2 regions of the Gracilimonas qinghaiensis genome follow, and region 2 is predicted to be linked to the other one. Evidence: riboswitches for the same ligand, from Rfam matches in the RefSeq annotation. Region 2 holds a riboswitch; the other holds the start of a gene.
What was found. A riboswitch is a leader RNA that binds a small molecule or an ion and turns the genes downstream of it on or off. The one in region 2 is predicted to bind thiamine pyrophosphate.

Region 1 (7,547 bases), on a different contig from region 2:
CCTGAGACTATTACGGTTCGAACAGGTAGTTCTGACCTCTTCGCTGCCAACGATTCTACTACCCAACAAACTATAGCTGATACAACTGAAGGGGATGATTTCATTCAACTCAAAGTCGGTGAAATTGCAGCAATTGAATCGCTGGATCCTCTTTTTGCGACTTCCAACAGTGAATTGAGGGTCATAAATTTGATCTACGACGGACTTGTTGGGATCGGAAATAACGGCAACCTCTATCCTCTTATGGCTAACCGCTGGAACGTGAATGAAGATTCCACTCAGTTTACCTTTCATCTAAAGACAACCCTCAAATTTCATGATTCCCCTGCTTTTGAAAACGGAACCGGTCGGCAGTTTACCGCAAATGATGTCAAGTTTGTTTTTGAACGTATGGCGAGGAATGATGTGCCTGCGTTTACTGGAAATCAATTCAGTGATATTCGTGGATTCGAAGTTCTTCAGAATGAATTAGAATATGTCAAAGATTCTTCAAAACGGGTTATTTCTGAAATTAATGGCATCCGGGTTCAAAATGATTCTACAGTTACTTTTGTCCTGAACAGGCCCTCCACTGATTTCCTGAACCGACTGGCGCACCCAATGGCGTCTATCTATGCCAGTGAAAGTGTGCCTTCCGGCCCCATACAGCAGGCAGCAGGAACAGGACGGTTTCGGTTCCTCCAAAAAGAAAATAACACACACCTGCTTACTGTAAACGAGGATCATTCTTCCAATCTGCCTGATATCAACCGGCTAGATATCATTTCCGGTATCAATGAGCGAAACTTGTATCAGGAATTTGCCGGTGAAAGAGTTGATGTGCTTGTGGAATTGGGAGCAGCAACTTTGCTTACTGTGGCGGACTCAACGGGGGAACTACTAAGTAGCTACTATAACAATTACGAATTACATCAGGTACCTGTAAGCTCCGATTATCCACTATATTATAATTCAAAATCGGGACAGGCCAACAAAGTGAACGAAGTATTAGACAATCTGAATCAAAACTCAGTATTGATCAGCAATTCCCTAGGCTCCCTTTCAATGACCAAAGCAGATACAACCGGGACACTGCAGAGCGATAACACAAGCATGGGTATTACGCATACAACTCATCCATTTTACCGGTTCATGCTTAATAACTTAGCCCCACAAGTAAACGAATCTGGTTATAGTTTTGCAATGAGTGCCTCCTATGCTTTTAATGATCAGATCACTTTTACCACAAAGCCTTATCCGGGTACTGAACAGGTATTGGTCTGGGATGCCCCGATCTATCTGTTATCACACAGTAACATTCAGGGAATTACAGTGAGGCATAATCCCTGGAATCTCGATCTTTCGTCTTTCAGTATGAATGGAGCCAATTGATGAAACTAGCCGTCGTCGCAAATCCGAGTAAATACGAAGTCAAAGAAGTACTCTTTAAAGCCGTGAATTGGGCTAAAAATCATGATATCACCCTGTTCATCAACAAAGAAATCTGTGATGAAATGGAGCTGAATGGGAGTGCAGCTATTCAAAAGACTGAAAGTGATCTTGATTCCATTCAGGCAAGTGACATTATTTTGGTGATGGGTGGAGATGGCACGATCCTCTATACGGCCCGTATCTCCAAAGACATTCAAAAACCTATTTTAGGGATTAACAGTGGTCGTCTTGGCTTTATGGCCAATACCCAAATAGAAGATCTGGAACCTGCCCTTGACCGACTGCTTGATAACGATTTCACTCTCGATAAGCGGGTATTTCTTAAAGCCACCACCCAACGCGGGGATGAATTCCACGCATTGAATGAGTTTCTATTTACACGCAAGGATTCTATTTCCATGGTAAATGTAACGGCTGAATATGATGGCAGCCTTATCAACACCTATTGGGCCGATGGATTACTTGTAGCCTCACCGACCGGTTCCACAGCATATAACCTCGCCTCCGGTGGACCGATTGTAGCGCCGGGAACCGAAGTCTTCGTAGTAACTCCCATCAATCCGCACACCCTTACCACCCGACCATTGGTATTGAACTCGACACGACCCCTCAAGATCAAGATCGAAAAGCAACAAAATGAGGTGCTTTTTTCTTATGACGGACAAGTTCATGAGATCGAAGATTTCCCCTTTGAGGTCGAGATATTGAAATCTGATCTGACCTTCGACCTTATTCATCTTCCCGGACAGGATTACTTTGAAACCCTTCGCAACAAACTAATGTGGGGAATGGATTCCCGGCGGAATAGGGAGTAGTTAGTTTTAAGTGTTTAGTGTTTAGTTTTGAATTGTTTCCTGACCGAGGACCGTCGACGGGAGACCGATAGTAGCTGTCTCATTGCGCCGCTATGCTGCGCAACATGTAATTGAAGGCTCTTCCTCAAATTTTGAAGCGGAATTAGCAGGCTATAGATACTTCATTTCGATATTGATTATTCGCTTGGTCATTATGCAATATTAAAATAGCCCCGCTCTGAAGAACGGGGCTATTTTTCGACTAAACTAATTGAAAATTGAGTGCTGGATACTTCTTTATTGAATGTTCAGCGCTGTCTGTTAAAACTTCCAGGTTAGCTGGAATAGGAAATTAGTGCCGGCTTGTGGGTAGTAATAGTTATAGTTCACCGGCTCACCCGCCTGTAGCCACCCAAAGGTGTAGCCGTTGGTCTCATATTCATGATCAAAGATATTATTCACCTGTAATGTCGCTGTGATACCTTCAAGCAATGAGATCTTATCAAGGGAATAACTTATTCTCAGATCATTCACAAAATAAGGATCGATTGAACGGCTTTCGGTCTGTGTATTATCAAGATACTGACGTGAGACATATTTACTGACAAGCTCTGCATTCAGTGCCCCGGTCTGATAGCCGATCACTCCATTAGTAATGAGTGAAGGTGAAAATGCGATATCGGTTTCTTCATAGGTCGTAGCCTGTTGACCCAAGTAATTGAAGTTCGCATCATACTGATCAGTGAACTGCGTGTATTCAACGATCTTGTTTCGGCTGAAAGTTGCATTGGCCGATACACTCAGGTGCTCAGAAACACTCAAACCACCCTGAAGTTCAAGCCCGATACGATAACTTTCCGGTACATTCTCCCTGACGATCTCACCCACATCATTGATCGCTCCCGTTGGCACAAGCTGGTCTCGATAGAACATGCCGTACACATTGGCACCAAGATAATGCCGCCTAAAATCACCTCTATAACCAAGCTCTACGTTATAGAGACGCTCCGAGTCAGGTCGGCTTTCAGGGGATGAGTCTACATACTCATCTCGCGTTGGTTCTTTATTACCAACCGCAAAAGAAGCATACAAACGCTGTTGATCCGGAAGTTGATAAACAAAGCCAAACTTGGGGTTAAAGAACATCAGATCATCGGTTTGCTGGAGAGTAACGAGGCTGTCTCGTACGGAACTCCCCGCACTGCGAACAAAGCCATTTCCAAGAAACTCATAGTTGACGCCTCTCACCTGTAGATCCAGGTAAGAATTCAGATTATCGGTAATTCCATACTGCAGTTTTCCATATAGATTGAAATCATTCTTAATGCCATCGTTATCGTAATACCGATCTTCGATCTCACTGTCGCCGGCATATCTAGCCCATATCACTTCTCCGAAATGAGCCCCGTCATAATAGTTATAGCCACCGCCAAGTGTTAAATTCCAGATATCATTCGGGGTGAATTTTGTAGAAAAGATGGTTCCGTAGAAATCATTATCCAGCCAACGGCGGCGAACAAGATCTGATTCAGAAGGAGTAGATGGCAGGATCGGTTCAATATCGTAATCGGTCAGGTCTTCATCAGCTTTGTACTCCTCGAAGTAGCCAAAGCCTTTGGTGTAGAATGCAGATACATTAGCATTCCAGTTTTCAGTCAGTTTATATGAGTAATGCAACTGGTAATAGTTCTGCTGATAGTTGTCGACCTGATCTTCGTAGGGTTCGCCGGCTTTTTCGGTACCAGCCTCATTGAAGGTGCGATCGTTCTCCAGTACGCTTTCCTCGATGCCATACCATGCCTGATAGGTGCGTTCCTTTCCGGAAAAGACATCAGCTCGAAGCAAGCTTCGTTCTCCATGTCTGGCAGCCGACAAGAAGTAGGAATCAAGATCAGAACTCGCACGATCTATGAAGCCATCCGAATCAATTTTTGATAGACGGCCTTCAAACTGCCATCCGTTCTCCATCAGTCCCGACCCAAGCTTGACGTTATATTTTTGGGTATTAAAAGAGCCGATTCCGGTATTGATCTCTCCAAACGGTTCCACCCTGGAGGAACTGGTTTGAAGATTAATGGTTCCGCCAAAAGCTGCGGCTCCATTGGTAGACGTTCCTACCCCGCGCTGTATCTGGATATTTTCTGTGGATGAAGACAGATCCGGTAAGTTTACCCAGAATACGCCGTGGGATTCCGCATCATTGACCGGGATTCCGTTGATGGTCACATTGATACGCGCCGGGTCAACCCCTCGAATACGAATGCCTGTGTAACCGATGCCGGCCCCCGCATCTGAAGTTGTAGTAACCGATGGAGTACTCTGAAGCAGATAGGGTACATCCTGCCCCAGATTTCGCCGTTCGATCTCCTCGCCTTCAACATTAGTGTAAGTAATGGGAGATGTTTCATCAGCACGAGTGGCGCTCACGAAAACATCGTCAGAGATATAGGTATCCGGCAACATATAGATCTCAAGATCTTTTTGATTACGCCGGACATCAACCTCCTGATCTTTGTAACCCAAATAAGTGATCAACAAACGGAGTTCACCGTTTTCCGAAAGACGGAATTCGAAAGAACCGTCCTCCTGAGATACCACCCCACGTGAAGTACCGACCTGACGTATGGCCGCTCCGGGCAAGGGTTGTTTGGATTGAGCATCAAGCACGGTTCCGGTAATTGTTTGTGCCTGAGTAGTTGTGTTAGTAGAAAAGAAAAGTGGTACTGTTAATAGCAAAGCCGTAAAAAACGACTTTATGGTAATAGAATTAAACATTGAATTCCTCCAATTAATGTAGTGTGATTAATGGAGGAGGTTAACTTGCGTTACTGTGCGGTAAACAGGTTTCCCTACGCCGGTATTATCCGGTTCAGGTTATCAGGGTGTGATCTCAGCCCGCTATGCAAGCACCCCCAACCTTGGTTGTGAGCATCAAAGATACGAGGCTTAAGAATGTTGAACAAGTAACATTCAACATTCAGTTTTGAAGGATCATAAAGTGGCTCGGTGAGCTTCCCTAATCAATAATTCGCAGATCGGTAGATCGCCGTTCGCCGATCACAGATCATTTTGCCCATTAAGCCTAAACAACCCCTAGCGCAAGCCTCTCGCTTGTGCGGTGTTTTATCTGCCATCCCAAGGTTTAACATATTTGCTTCATCGTTTTCCTCTTTCTTTTGTGCCGACAAAAGAAACAAAAGCTCCCGGCTGCGAAAAATGAGCTAAAGTCGACTCCGTTTCGCTAAAAGAAATCAATGCTCCTTCGCCGGGCTTGCCAATACCTTAGTGCCTTACGGTATGATTTCTTTCTTAACGCTTCATTCCGTCACCTTTTTAACGCTCTTTTTTCTAAGGCCGAAGGATATTGAACATTCAACATTGAATGGTGAAGTTTACTGTATCTTTTTAAACCAAACGAACGATCTTTGCGGGCAGACTATGAAGTGGAATGCAGGTTTGAGAGGTTAAACGACGAAGCAATCTCCCTGATGCGGGCAACCGGCCATGCCAAGGAGATCGCCGCGTCGGCAAACAGTGTAGCCAACGAATATAATTACGGACTCCTCGCGATGACCGTTCAAGGATTGAGATCTGAAGCCCTTCTGCCAGTTAATTTCGCAGATCTGTCTATCGACTTTCGCTGATCGATCCTGCTTTGCACATCAGTGCAAGGAGTACTTCCCCGGAACCAGTCTACGGTCCTAAGATCACTCAAAACTCTATTGAATGCTGTAGTCGGAATTACCGTTTGGAAAGCCAACCAATCCTATTGATGATGAGAAAACCTGACCTTATTTCGAAGACCATAAATTTTGCACTAGATATTTCTTCCTACAAAAAGAAATTAGATCCGGCCTGGTGGCAGGCACCTTCGTCACAAAGTGAGCCTCCTGCCTATTTCAAAGAACAATTTGAGTTGAACTATCGGCTGCAGGATGGCCATAAGATATGGGAAATATCCTCATTCAAAGCAACATCCGAAAAAGCCATCCTATTTATTCATGGCGGTGGATTCACTAAAAGCTTTATGAAATTTCACTGGAATTTGATCCGTGAGTTTGGCAAAAAATTGGATCAGGATATCATTGCACCGGATTATCCCCTGTTACCAAAAGGATCAGCTACCGAAGTCATGAGTTTCTTTATGAATCTCTATACGAACCTTTTAGAAAATTACGGAGCTGAAAATGTGACTATCGTAGGAGATTCGAATGGCGGTGGAATCGCACATTCCTTGTGTCAGCTGCTCATAAAGAACAATATCAAACAACCTTCTCAATTGGTACTCTTATCACCATGGCTCGATCTGAGCCTTTCCAATCCTCTCATAGAAGATACCGAGGACAACGATCCCTTATTGGATGTAGAAGCACTGAGAACTTTAGGGAAACAATATGCCGCCGATGTTGAACTCACTGATTTCAGGGCAAGTCCCATTTATGGCAATATTCGCCGAGTTGCCCCTACCACATTATTTGTAGGAACCCATGATATCATGCTGGCAGACTCTCGCAAATTAAGGTTAAAAGCTGAATCTGAGCCGGTGGTTTTTAACTATCTTGAGTTCAACGGGATGTTTCACGACTGGATGTTCTTCAATTTTCCGGATGCCAAAAAGGCTCAGGCTATGATCATCAGTCAGATCAAGTATCCACCTTCGGAGGCGGAGATGGCGTTGAATGCCGGAAGTGATTTCTGGAAATAAAACTTACAGGTTCCTTTTTTATCTAGTGAGGCTAACCTTTATAAATCGGTTTATAGCCTTCCTTATCGCAGTTTAATTACCAACTGTAACCACAGCCGTATCGCTCAATAAGCTTTGGTTTCCATCTTTACGAAAAACTCTGACCCGATATTCATATCGTCCTGCACGAACACGACGATCAGTGAATGTGGTGTTATCGCTTCGACCAACCTGTCGAAGTCCTTCCTCTCCGCTGCGGCGATAGATCACAAAGAAAACTTCATCAAGATCATCACCAGGATAGGCCCATCGAATTACAGTGCCCCTATCACCAGACTGTGCAGACAGATTTTCGGCAACACTGACCGATCGCCTGTTCACAGTTTTTACCTGAACCGGATTCGAAAAGTCCGACAGCAATCCGCTTTGATCTTCTGCCTGTAACCTGTAGAAATAGGTTGCCCCCGGTTCCAGCCCCCGGTCAGTATAGCGGGCAATTTCTGTTTTTTCCCTGAATGTTTGAATTGGCTGCCAATCGCTCGCCGGCCCGGACCTTCGGTACAAAGTAGCTGTTTGGAAGTCAATAACAGAGGGCAGAGCAATTTCGAAGTTCACGTCAGTGGAACCAATCTCCACGT
Region 2 (7,547 bases):
TTGCCCCGGCTTTTATAAAAGTAATCACTCAAATTAAAAAGAGCTCTCCTCAAACTTCAATCTCAGTTCTTGCCCACAATATACTTCCTCACGAAAATTTCCCACTTGGTAAGTACTTATCAAAGAATCTATTGGATAAAGCAGACCATGTAATTGTCCTTTCAGAGAAAAGCAGCGCGGAAGCACAAAGTTTATCCCTTGGTAATAAGGTGATAAAGTTATTTCATCCAGTTTATGAACAAGAGCTGCCGAAAATAACAGTACCGGAGTTAAAACAACAATATGGGTTTACAAATGATGATTTTGTATTGCTCTTTTTCGGCTTAGTACGACCTTATAAAGGTCTGGATGTACTAATCGAAGGCCTGAATGAAATGGACTTAGAGTCAGAAGGTATCCGTCCTTTTATAGTCGGAGAATTTTACATGGATAAAGATTCAGTTCTCTCACGGATAAATATGAAGCATAGAAAATTTTATACCATCATAGATCGATTTATAAGTGACCGGGAAGTGGCCGAGGTTCTGACATTATCGGATGCTATGGTAATGCCTTATCGCTCCGCTACCCAAAGCGGTATCCTGGCTAATGCCATTAATTTTAAACTACCCTGTATACTATCAGACCTTCAGGGTTTAACCGAGCATATTGAACATAATAAAAGTGCTTTGGTGTTTTCGTCGGATAGTGTGTCAGAATTAAAAGAATCCATATACACTATGATGAAAACTGAAACTCGCACAACAATTATCAGTGAATTAGAGAAGTTAAAAGAGGAACTTAGCTGGGAGGCTTTTACAGACCGTCTACTTAGCAAACTTATTAAATAAAATACCTAAAACTATTTGCCTGCAATTGGTATGCTTCGTATTTTTGGAATCTGTCTTGAAGACGGAAACCGGGGAGTGGCGCAGTCCGGTAGCGCATTCGCTTTGGGAGCGAAGGGTCGCAAGTTCAAATCTTGTCTCCCCGACATAGAGATTTCCTGATTACTTTAAAATGATCAGGAAATCTCACTTTTTTTGACATATTGTTAAGTTGAGCGCCCGTAGCTCAACTGGATAGAGCAACGCCCTTCTAAGGCGTAGGTTACAGGTTCGACTCCTGTCGGGCGTACTAACTTTGGCGGTTTTTAAAAGGCGACATGGCCGAGTGGTTAGGCAGAGGTCTGCAAAACCTCGTACGGCGGTTCGAACCCGCCTGTCGCCTCACTTGTTAACGCTTTATGTTTGACTTATTGATTTTATGTATGCCGCGTTCGTCTAGGGGTCTAGGACGCCGCCCTTTCACGGCGGTAGCACGGGTTCAAATCCCGTACGCGGTACTTAAATGGAGCTCGTAGCTCAGTCGGTTAGAGCGCTAGGTTGTGGCCCTAGAGGTCGTGGGTTCAATTCCCATCGGGCTCCCTTTTTTTCAGTGTACAGTGACCAGTAAACAGTATACAATTAATGTACTGTTTACTGGTCACTGTATTTCTGAGCACTGTTATCAAAATGCCGCGTTCGTCTAGGGGTCCAGGACGCCGCCCTTTCACGGCGGTAGCACGGGTTCAAATCCCGTACGCGGTACAACAGATAAAGCTTCCCGATGATCGGGAGGCTTTTTTTGTTTTATGGACCATCCATTCAAACAGCCTATACTACCTCATAGCTTTTCTCAAAATTAGCACCAACTGGCCTGTTACCAATGGAATCAAACTCATTAACAGGATAATTGCCCACATTGAAAAACTTGGTGGAATCAGGCTTAGTACATCTGATAATATCGGTACATATATCGCGCTCAACAGTAAAACTAAACAGAGTACTATAGCCGCCCAAATCCATTTATTTTTAGTAATTGAATTAATAAATATTCTACTGTTCTCTTCTCTCATATTAAAAACATGCCATAACTGAGACAATGCCAATGTTAAAAAGCTCATTGTTACAGCCCCTTCAGCACCCACTTCTAACCAATGTGACCCGATCAGAAATGAACCAAGTACCGCTGCAGTCATTATCAAACTGTATGCTCCAATCATTTTCCAGTGTTTTCTGTTTAAAATTGGTTCCTCAGACTTTCTTGGTCTTTCTTTCATTATAGTCTTGTCGCCTTCACCAACTCCCAAAGCAAGAGCCGGAAATACATCTGTTACAAGATTTAAGAAAAGTATCTGCAAGGGTAATATTGGCAATGGCAAACCAATGAAGGAAGCAATTCCAACCACTGCAACTTCACTTACATTACAGGAAAGCAGATAAAACACAAACTTTCTGATATTGTTGAATATGATTCTACCCTGCTCAACTGCCAGCACGATCGTTGAGAACGCGTCATCCGTTAACACTATATCTGCAGCTTCACGTGCAACCTGCGTACCTCTCCGACCCATTGCGATCCCAATATCAGCTTTCTTCAGTGCCGGGGCATCATTTACGCCATCACCCGTCATTGCCACTGTCTGATTCTCATTTTGATACATGTCTATGATTTCCAACTTTTGTTTCGGATCAATTCGTGCATAGACAAATGAATTTAGCTTGGTCTGCTTATCAGTTTCATATAATTTACTTCCGTGAATAACTGCACTGTTACTTTTCTCAACAAGTTTAAGCTTATTCGCAATGTAACGAGCCGTCTCTACCTGATCACCTGTCACCATAACTACATTGATCCCGGCCTGCCTGCACTCTTCAATCGCTTCTTTAACGCCTTCCCTTGGGGGATCCATCAAAGCTACTAGCCCAATAAAGCACAAATCCTCATATGAATTCCCTTCAGGATCTTGAGCCATTTTAGTAGCCAAAGCGATCATCCTGTAACCTTCCCCGGCTAGTTTATTGTTCAGGTTCGACCAATGATCTTGCTCATCATTTCCGAGTTCTTTACAATCCCCTTCTTTTAAATAAGTGCTGCAATTCTGCAGTATTGCCTCAGGTGCGCCTTTTATATAAACCCGAAGTTTCCCCTCCTCAATCTTGTTCCAGGTTGCCATCATCTTAGTTGTTGAATCGAAGGCATCTTCCCTAACTTCCGGATGGACTTTCATCAGCTCAGAATGTAATAAGCCTGCTTTATAACCGAGCTCAAGCAGGGCAATTTCTAATGGATCTCCATTTGCCTCTTCTGAGTTTGGTTCGAAGGTCGCATTGTTGCATATCACCCCAACTTGTAATGCGAGCCTAAGGTCCCCATCGTGCTCAATGTGCAAAGGGTTACCCTCTTCAGTAAGTTCTTGGTCAATTTTGCCGTTTACATCTATCGTTCTGTTGTACAAATGGACCTGTGTAGCTGTCATTTGATTTTCAGTCAAAGTCCCCGTTTTATCCGTACAGATAACAGATGTAGCCCCGAGTGTTTCAACTGAAGAAAGCTTATTGACCAAAGCATTTTTGTTTGCCAGAGTTTTCAATCCTTTTGCAAGTGATAAAGTGGCAACAATTGGTAGTCCTTCCGGAATAGCTGCCACGGCAAGAGCGATCCCGGTTTCGATCATCAACACGATTTCTTTTCCACTGACAATTCCCGATATAACAATTGCTATGATGATCCCAACGCTTACATAGATCAGCTTATAACCCAATACGTCAAGGCGTTCCTCCAATGGGGTTAGCTCATCTTCTGTAGTCTCAACTAAAGATGAAATCTTACCTAACTCAGTACTCATTGCCGTGCCTACTACTACGGCAAGCCCAGAACCCCTCGTTACAGCTGTTCCTTTATACAGCATATTACTTCTCTCAGCCAATACGCTTTCTTCCTTAACTTTCATTTCATTTTTACTGACCGGAAGACTTTCACCCGTTAGTGCAGATTCATTAGCCTGCAGTTTGGAAGCATTGATTATCCTGAGATCTGCAGTTATTATATCTCCTCCTTCAATTACAACCAGATCTCCCGGAACAAGGTCCTCAGCGTCTACTTCAACAACTCGACCTTCCCTTTTTACTCTCGTCTTAACGACCCCAATTTGTGACAGGGCCTCCATTGCACGCACGGCTCTTAATTCAGTAATAAACCCGATCAGTGTATTGATCAAAATGACCACCAATACAGCCCATCCTTCTATCCATTCACCATATATTAATGCTGCTGCCGCTGCTACCGCCAATATCCCAATTATGATACTCTTGAATTGCGATATAAAGACCGACCAAATACTCCTGCTTTTGTGCTGCCTTAATTTGTTAATTCCATACTGCTCTCTTCTTATCTTAACAGTTTGTTCGTTAAGGCCCTTGTTCCGATCAACTTCAAATCTATTCAGTACCTCCTCAACTTCTAAAGTATGTAGGTTCTCCGGATCCACTAAAACATTATGCTTATCTGCAGCTCTGCTCATTCAATTACCGTCTGATTTACCCGGAATTTAGTCTTACTCCATAACTGAATTTAATATATGAGGCTGTAATATCCATCATTCTTTGAATTACAAAACCTATTTATATCAATTCTTATTTCGATGTTGTAATTGACACCTGCATGAGTTATTGAAAATGCCGTAATGATCTAATTACTAAACTTATTTTACAGTATGAAAAACAATAGCTTTGACAGCTTGTGTCAGCTTCTCATTAAACAGACTGACCAGATTCTGAAAAAATCCCTGTGTGATTCCAAAAATGTTTGGTCGTAATAATTCTAACCTATCAAAATAAATACGGTTTTATCCTACACTTTTTGTAATAAAAATATTACAACCTCTTTATCCTTTCCCCTGCATACAACTAACAGGTATTGTTTTATACTTCTCTCAGAGTCTTTGATATAATGATAGTCAAATTAAAAAAGAGCATAATTTCTGTCTCTTTAAATAGAACAGAGATAAACCGGAAAAATGCCGCCGGTTACTTACAGTGATTAATCTTTATTGATTTTTCCTGACGTATGCTCCGGTTATCAATAAGGAATGCTGATAATACAGCAAACCCGAAAGATACCTGTTGAGGGTGCTTGTTATGAGCTGAAATTATACCTCTTATACTTGATGCGGATCATACCGACGAAAGGAAACAGTTAACTTTCTAATTATTGAGTAGCCCGTAGTTTAATTACTATGGGCTTTTATTAAACATACTTCGAGACAGTAAAGATGCTGATGACGGGCTTAGTAATCTGGCTGAAAGTGAAGTCAATAAAAATGCAACCTGGAGCTCGATCGTATCTTCTATCGATTAAATCCCTAATTTTTCTGATATTAAATAAATTCCGGGAAATTAAAACCTACAGGATATAACATGGGCAAAGCAATCAAAAACATTCTTCATCCAACCGATTTTTCAGATAATGCCAAACACGCACTTTCTTTCGCTTTGAAGCTGGCAAAAGAATATGATGCAAGTTTACATATAATGCATTCAATAGAAGAGCCCTACGATTTTACTCCCGTGGTTGAAAATATCAAACAAAATGTGACGCGTAAAGTTGAAAAACTGTTTGAGGAAATCACTGATCAGATAAAAAGTCAAAAAGAATATGAAAATCTAAAAGTTAAAACTCATCTTTTTGAAGGCAGGTCAGTTTATTCTGTGATAAATGCAATACCTGAATATCATATAGATATGGTCGTAATGGGTACTCAAGGAAGAAGTGCGCTTGAACGGATGTTCTTTGGCAGTACTACCACAGAAGTCGTTCAACAATCTGAAGTACCGGTTCTTGTGATTCCAATGAATAGTGAATTTACCGGTTTCAAAAAGATCCTGTTTACATCAGATTATGGGCCTTATGATCTGAACGCACTAAAATTTGTAAGCCAGTTAGCATCTCAATATCAAGCATTATTAAAAATAATTCATGTCACTAAAAAACTGGATAGAAAAGAAGATCTGCTATTTCGCGGATTAAAGGATTATGTTTCTGAACATATCAGCTATAACAAGATCAAATATGAATTAATGGAATCTGATGATCTTTTAAATACCGTAAATATTGAGGTTAATGAGCATGACTTTTCTTTGATCGTTACCGTACGCTATCAAAATCTATTTTCTGTTATTGGCAAAAAACATTCAAAAAAGATAAGTCAGGCCACAATGGTTCCTCTACTTGTTATGCCCGGAAAACCAAAGTCATAAAAAACTTCTGTTAATATGTAGATCACTATGGAAAAAAAGAAATCACATAATATTGAACCCAGGGAAATAAAAATTGAGATTGATTCTGAAATTATAACGGTTCCCAAAACTGCCGAAAATATCCGATGGGAAGATGACGGTGGACATATACCTGAGGTCATTAAAATGGTTGACAATAGTCTGCTACCTTTAAGGCCCGGAGACTCTTTTAAAGTTAAAAGTGGAGAGCTTATTAAGGAAAAAGACCGAGTTTTCTACGTTGCTAAAATCGAAACTATAAATGAGTAGGCAGCTTTATAAGACAGATTCATATTCCGGAAATCTTCAAACCTGTTCCCTGATCCTTGGTTTTTGTTTTTCTATATGATTTTTATTGATCAACTCACCAAGTAAGCCCGTTGAAAAGAACTGAACACCGACAACCATCAAAAGAATGCCAAGAAAAAGTAATGGCCGGTTTCCAATGCCCTCACCTAAAACCAGTTTCACATACACCATATACAAGTTTATGAAACCGCCGGCAATTAACAGTAGTACCCCTATGGTTCCAAAGAAATGCATTGGTTTTTGGAGATATCGCTGAACAAAAGTAATTGTCACAAGATCCAAAAATCCGTTCATGAACCTAGATAAACCAAATTTAGTCTTTCCGTATTTTCGAGGATGATGCTTAACAACCTTTTCAGTTATTCGGCCATAACCTTCACGTTTTGCCAGCATGGGTATATATCGGTGTAACTCTCCGTATAAATAAATACTCTCTACAACTTCTGCTCTATAGGCTTTCAAGCCGCAGTTAAAATCATGCAGTTTGATACCCGCAACTTTCCGGGTCACATAGTTAAAAAATTTAGACGGTATAGTCTTTGAGATCGGATCGTGGCGCTCTTTTTTCCAACCACTTACCAGATCGTACCCGTCTTTCAGCATTTGTATCATCTCAGGAATTTCATTAGGATCATCCTGAAGATCTGAGTCTAAGGTAACAATGTAATCTCCCTTTACATCTTCAAATCCAGCTTGTAAAGCAACACTTTTACCGTAGTTGTGATGAAATGAAATGCCTCTTACATTATCATTTTTTTCAGCCAGATCTTTGATCACACTCCACGAAGTATCAGTGGACCCATCATCCACAAATATGACTTCGTAGGTAAACAAATTCAACAGAGCTTCTGAAATAGCTTTTTCAAGCTCGGGCAGTGATTCTTCTTCGTTGTAAACAGGGATCACTAAACTTATGTCTATATTTGAATTAGTATCCTTATCTTGCAAAATGTTACCTTTTATAAATGAACAGAATTAGTTTACTTTAATAAATAAAACGGTTCTAAAATACACTTTCTGTCTGCTATGAAAAAATTGTATTACTCTATGGGTGAGGTCAGTAAATTAACGGGACTTGAACCTCACGTTCTAAGAAACTGGGAAAAAACCTATTCAGAGTTAAATCCCAAAAAGAACAGTGCCGGAAATCGTGTATATAAA

Region 1: linked by a shared signal. The riboswitch ahead of ACKGJO_RS11140 (TonB-dependent receptor) and the one ahead of ACKGJO_RS01730 (universal stress protein) in region 2 are both predicted to bind thiamine pyrophosphate.

The regions. Positions count from the first base shown of each region.
Region 1 is NZ_JBKINJ010000002.1:265,869-273,415, forward strand. It holds gene ACKGJO_RS11130 (ABC transporter substrate-binding protein) at 1-1,371, shown strand, start outside; gene ACKGJO_RS11135 (NAD(+)/NADH kinase) at 1,371-2,246, shown strand; gene ACKGJO_RS11140 (TonB-dependent receptor) at 2,547-5,000, opposite strand; TPP riboswitch at 5,055-5,149, opposite strand; gene ACKGJO_RS11145 (alpha/beta hydrolase fold domain-containing protein) at 5,998-6,930, shown strand; gene ACKGJO_RS11150 (fibronectin type III domain-containing protein) at 7,003-7,547, opposite strand, start outside.
Region 2 is NZ_JBKINJ010000001.1:390,127-397,673, reverse strand. It holds gene ACKGJO_RS01770 (glycosyltransferase) at 1-830, shown strand, start outside; tRNA gene ACKGJO_RS01765 (tRNA-Pro) at 900-973, shown strand; tRNA gene ACKGJO_RS01760 (tRNA-Arg) at 1,043-1,116, shown strand; tRNA gene ACKGJO_RS01755 (tRNA-Cys) at 1,139-1,209, shown strand; tRNA gene ACKGJO_RS01750 (tRNA-Glu) at 1,252-1,324, shown strand; tRNA gene ACKGJO_RS01745 (tRNA-His) at 1,333-1,406, shown strand; tRNA gene ACKGJO_RS01740 (tRNA-Glu) at 1,496-1,568, shown strand; gene ACKGJO_RS01735 (cation-translocating P-type ATPase) at 1,640-4,324, opposite strand; TPP riboswitch at 4,918-5,010, shown strand; gene ACKGJO_RS01730 (universal stress protein) at 5,220-6,059, shown strand; gene ACKGJO_RS01725 (hypothetical protein) at 6,087-6,347, shown strand; gene ACKGJO_RS01720 (glycosyltransferase family 2 protein) at 6,384-7,334, opposite strand; gene ACKGJO_RS01715 (MerR family transcriptional regulator) at 7,413-7,547, shown strand, end outside.